DNA from 2 places in the Aliihoeflea sp. genome. Region 2 is predicted to be linked to the other one. Evidence: riboswitches for the same ligand, from Rfam matches in the RefSeq annotation. Region 2 holds a riboswitch; the other holds the start of a gene.

Region 1 (2,387 bases), on a different contig from region 2:
AGTGCGGGCGCTGCGTGCCGAAATCCGGGCGCTCAGGGCTGACGGAAATGCTTCGACAGCTTCAGGCCCTGCGCCTGATAGTTCGACTTGAGGTCGGTGCCGTAGAGCGCCTTCGGGCGCTCCAGCATGTGCTCGTAGACGAGACGGCCGACGGTCTGTCCGTGTTCGAGGATGAAGGGCACCTCGTGGCTGCGCACTTCGAGCACCGCGCGGCTGCCCGTGCCGCCGGCGGCCGAATGGCCGAAGCCGGGATCGAAGAAGCCGGCATAATGGACCCGGAATTCGCCGACGAGCGGGTCGAAGGGCGTCATCTCGGCGGCATGGTCCGGCGGGACGTGCACCGCTTCCCGGCTGACGAGGATGTAGAACTCGTCCGGGTCGAGGATGAGTTCCTTCTGGCCGCGATCGTGCAGCGGTTCCCAAAAGTCGAGGATGTCCTGCGCGGCGCGCTTGTCGACGTCGACGACGGCGGAATGGTGCTTGCCGCGGTAGCCGATCAGGCCACTTGCGTCGCCGGTCAGGTCGATCGAGAGCGCGATGCCGCCGCCGGAAATGTTGGGGTTCGCCGACGCGACGAGCGTCTCGGCCTGGTGGAGCGCGTGGAGCGCGGCTTCGTCGAGCAGCGCGTTGCCGATCCGGAAGCGTATCTGCGACAGGCGCGAGCCGGTGCGGACCACGATCGGGAAGGTGCGCGGGCTGATCTCGAGGTAGAGCTGCCCTTCATAGCCGGCCGGGATCTTGTCGAACTCGGCGCCGAAATCGGTCATCACGCGGGTGAAGATGTCGAGGCGGCCGGTCGAGCTTTTCGGGTTCGCCGAGGCGGCGATGTTGGCCGGCAGTTTCAGCTTCTCCAGGATCGGCACGATGTAGACGCAGCCCGTTTCCAGGACGGCGCCGGCCTCGAGGTCGAATTCGTGGAGCTTGAAACGTTCGAGCTTGTCGGCGACGCGGTTGCCCGGCCCCGGCAGGAAGCTGGCGCGGACACGGTAGGCGCGCTTGCCGAGGCGCAGGTCGAGACTGGCGGGCTGGATCTGGTCGGCGTCGAGAGCCCTGTCGCAGGACAGAGCGCCGCTGGCGAACAGTTCGCCGATCTGCCGGTCCGGCAATATTCCCGTCTGACGCACCCTGTTCACCCCTCTAGACTGGCGGGGAGGTTTAAACAGGACACGAATTGACGCAAGGCGAGAAAGCCGGTAGACGGCGCTTTATCCCGTGGTGATTTGCCGGTCGGCTTGCAGCCACGTAAAACAAGTCGCTAAAGGACCGTGGGCCGCAAGGCTGTATGGACCGGCGCGACTGTTCGCGGCCGGTTTTTTTGTGTCTGGATGATGCCGATGTCGAACGAGAAGAACTGGAAGCCCGCCACCCAACTCGTCCATGGCGCGACTGTACGCTCGCAGTTCGGCGAGACGTCGGAGGCGATGTATCTGACGCAGGGCTTCGTCTACGACAGTTCGGAATCGGCCGAAGCACGCTTCAAGGGGGACGAGCCGGGCTTCATCTATTCGCGCTACGCCAACCCGACGGTCGATGTGTTCGAAAAGCGCATGTGCGCGCTGGAAGGCGCCGAGGATGCGCGGGCGACGGCGTCGGGCATGGCGGCGATCTCGGCCGCCCTTCTCTGCTCGGTGAAGGCGGGCGACCATGTGGTCGCGGCGCGGGCGCTTTTCGGCTCCTGCCGCTGGGTTGTCGAGACGCTGATGCCGAAATACGGCATCGAGTCGACGCTCGTCGACGGCTGCGACCTTGCCCAGTGGGAAGCGGCGGTGCGGCCCAATACGAAGCTCTTCTTCCTCGAAAGCCCGACCAATCCGACGCTCGAAGTCGTCGACATTGCGGCGGTCGCGAAGATCGCCAACGGCATCGGCGCGCGAGTCGTCGTCGACAACGTGTTCGCGACGCCGCTGCAGCAAAAGCCGCTCGAACTCGGCGCCCATGTCGTCGTCTATTCGGCGACGAAGCACATCGACGGCCAGGGCCGTTGTCTTGGAGGCATCATCCTTTCGGACAAGAAATGGATCGACGAAAATCTGCACGACTATTTCCGCCACACCGGACCGTCGCTGTCGCCGTTCAACGCGTGGACGCTCCTCAAGGGATTGGAAACGCTGCCGATCCGGGTGAAGCAGCAGACGGAGAGTGCGGCGCGGATCGCGGGGCATCTCGCCTGCCACCCGAAAGTTTCGCGCGTCATCTATCCCGGCCGCAACGATCATCCGCAGGCCGAGATCATCGCGCGCCAGATGACGGGCGGGTCGACGCTCGTCTGCTTCGAGACGAGAGGTGGCAAGGCCGGTGCGTTCGGCTTCCAGAACGCGCTCGACATCGTCAGGATTTCCAACAATCTGGGCGATGCCAAGAGCCTGATCACGCATCCGGCGACGACG
Region 2 (2,387 bases):
CGACCCAGGGCAGCCAGGCTTCGTTGAAGGCGACGGCCTCCTCGACATGGTTGCGGTCGCGGATCGCGGCGGCGCCCGCGGCGATCGCCATCGCGTTGACGTTGAACGGCCCGCGCACGCGGTTGACGGCGTCGATGATGCCGGCCGGGGCGTACATCCAGCCGATGCGAAGCCCGGCAAGGCCGTGAATTTTGGAGAAGGTGCGCGTCATCACGACGTTCTGCGCCGACGAGACGAGTTCGATGCCGGACTCGTAGTCGTTGCGGCGGACATATTCGGCATAGGCCGCGTCGATGACCAGCACGACATGGGACGGCAGGCCGGCATGGAGCCGGCGCACTTCCTCGAACGGCAGGTAGGTGCCGGTCGGGTTGTTCGGATTGGCAAGGAACACGATCTTCGTGCGCTCGGTGACGGCGGCGAGGATCGCGTCGACATCCGCGCGCTCGTTCGTCTCCTTGACGACGACCGGCACGCCGCCCGAGGCAAGAATCTGGATGCGGTAGACGAGAAAGCCGTGCTCGGTGAAGATGCCCTCGTCGCCGGCCGTCAGATAGGTCTGTGCGAGAAGGCCGAGCAGTTCGTCCGATCCGTTCGAGCACAGGATGTTGTCGGCGTTGAGGCCGTGGACCTCGGCGATGGCCCGGCGCAGCTCGTTGGCCGAACCGTCCGGATAAAGCTCGGCATGGCTGAGCACCTGCGCGGCGGCGTCGATGGCCTCCGGAGAAGCGCCGAGCGGCGTTTCGTTGGACGACAGCTTGTGGACCTTGCCCTTCAACGTGTCGCCGTGCTTGCCTGGCACGTAGGCTGCAATGTTCATGACGCCGGGGCGGGGCTGCGGGCGAAGCTTCTCATTCATGTCGACGGGTCCACTTTGGGAAAGGCGGGCTCCATCTACCAAGCTTTGCGATTGACGCAAAGGGCGTGTGTGCCTAAATGCGCGCGTGAACCCGTGGTGATTTGGCCGGTCGGCTTGCAGCCACGTTAAAAAAATTGCTAAGGGGCCGCTTGCACAGTCCGTTCGGACCGGCCGCGAATCTGCCGCCGGTTTCTTGCGTTCTGGAGTGCGCCATGCCGATCAAGATTCCCGACCAGCTACCCGCCCGCGACATTCTCGTGCGCGAGGGCGTGTCCATCATGGACGAGCAGACGGCGCTCCGGCAGGACATCCGCCCGCTGCAGATCGGTCTGCTCAACCTGATGCCGAACAAGGTCCGCACCGAGACGCAGTTCGCCCGGCTGATCGGCGCGACGCCGCTCCAGATCGAGCTGACGCTGGTGCGCATTGCCAACCACAAGGCCAAGAACACGCCCGAGGACCACCTGATCTCTTTCTACCAGACGTGGGACGAGGTGCGTGATCGCAAGTTCGACGGATTCATCGTCACCGGCGCGCCGATCGAGCTGCTGCCCTTCGAGGAAGTCGGTTACTGGGCCGAGATGACGCGCATCCTCGACTGGACGAAGACCAACGCGCATTCCTCGTTCTTCATCTGCTGGGGCGCGATGGCTGCCGCCTGGCACTTTCACAAGCTGCCGAAATATGCGCTGGAAGAAAAGGCGTTCGGCGTGTTCCGCCATCGCAACAACGCGCCCGCATCGCCCTTCCTGACGGGCGTCTCGGACGACTTCGCCGTGCCGGTCTCGCGCTGGACGGAAGTGCGGTCCGCCGACATCCGGCCGGAATCAGGTCTCGAACTCCTGATGGAATCGGACGTGACGGGGCCGTGCATGCTGGCGGAGAAGGCCGGGAACAGGCTCTATATGTTCAACCATATCGAGTACGATTCCACCTCGCTGAAGGAGGAATACGACCGCGACGTCGCCGCAGGCGTGAAGACCGGCCTGCCGCACGCCTATTATCCTGACAACGACCCGACCCGCGCGCCGCTCAACCGCTGGCGCTCGCATGCCCATCTTCTGTTCGGCAACTGGATCAACCAGGTCTACCAGACGACGACCTTCCGGCTCGAAGACATCGGCAAGTAGGAGCTCGGCTGCGGCCGCTATCCCTTTTCGATCACGAAGCGGTGGCCGCCGTCGACGGACGTGCTGTCGACGAGCCTGTGGCCGTCTTCCTGGCAAAAGGCGGGGATGTCGAGGACGGCGAGCGGATCGGTCGTTTCGACCGTCAGGCGTTCGCCGATCCGCATCGATTGCAGGCGCTTGCGCGTCTTCAGCACCGGAAGGGGGCAGTTGAGCCCCCTCAGATCGTAGATTTCGCTCAAATCTCTAGTTGCCGAACAGCGTCATCAGGCGGCCGAGGCGCGAGGGCGGCTCGGCGGGCTGCGGCGCGGGCGCGACGGCAACCGGAGCCGGCTCGGCGACGGGCGCTGCGGCAACGGGTGCCGGCATCGTCGCGGGAACGGGCTGCGGGGCCGGCTGGT

Evidence for each region. Region 2 has a riboswitch for S-adenosylmethionine ahead of ACT6QU_RS15150 (homoserine O-succinyltransferase). Riboswitches for the same ligand answer to the same signal wherever they lie in the genome.
Region 1: it holds a riboswitch for S-adenosylmethionine, as region 2 does, so the genes downstream of both, ACT6QU_RS16180 (O-succinylhomoserine sulfhydrylase) here and ACT6QU_RS15150 (homoserine O-succinyltransferase) in region 2, are expected to answer to the same signal.

Annotation. Positions count from the first base shown of each region.
Region 1 is NZ_JBQVMV010000016.1:32,856-35,242, forward strand. It holds gene ACT6QU_RS16170 (ion transporter) at 1-91, shown strand, start outside; gene ACT6QU_RS16175 (2'-deoxycytidine 5'-triphosphate deaminase) at 33-1,124, opposite strand; SAM riboswitch at 1,203-1,279, shown strand; gene ACT6QU_RS16180 (O-succinylhomoserine sulfhydrylase) at 1,335-2,387, shown strand, end outside.
Region 2 is NZ_JBQVMV010000014.1:64,625-67,011, forward strand. It holds gene hisC (histidinol-phosphate transaminase) at 1-859, opposite strand, end outside; SAM riboswitch at 943-1,020, shown strand; gene ACT6QU_RS15150 (homoserine O-succinyltransferase) at 1,072-1,989, shown strand; gene ACT6QU_RS15155 (sulfurtransferase TusA family protein) at 2,007-2,228, opposite strand; gene ACT6QU_RS15160 (L,D-transpeptidase family protein) at 2,233-2,387, opposite strand, start outside.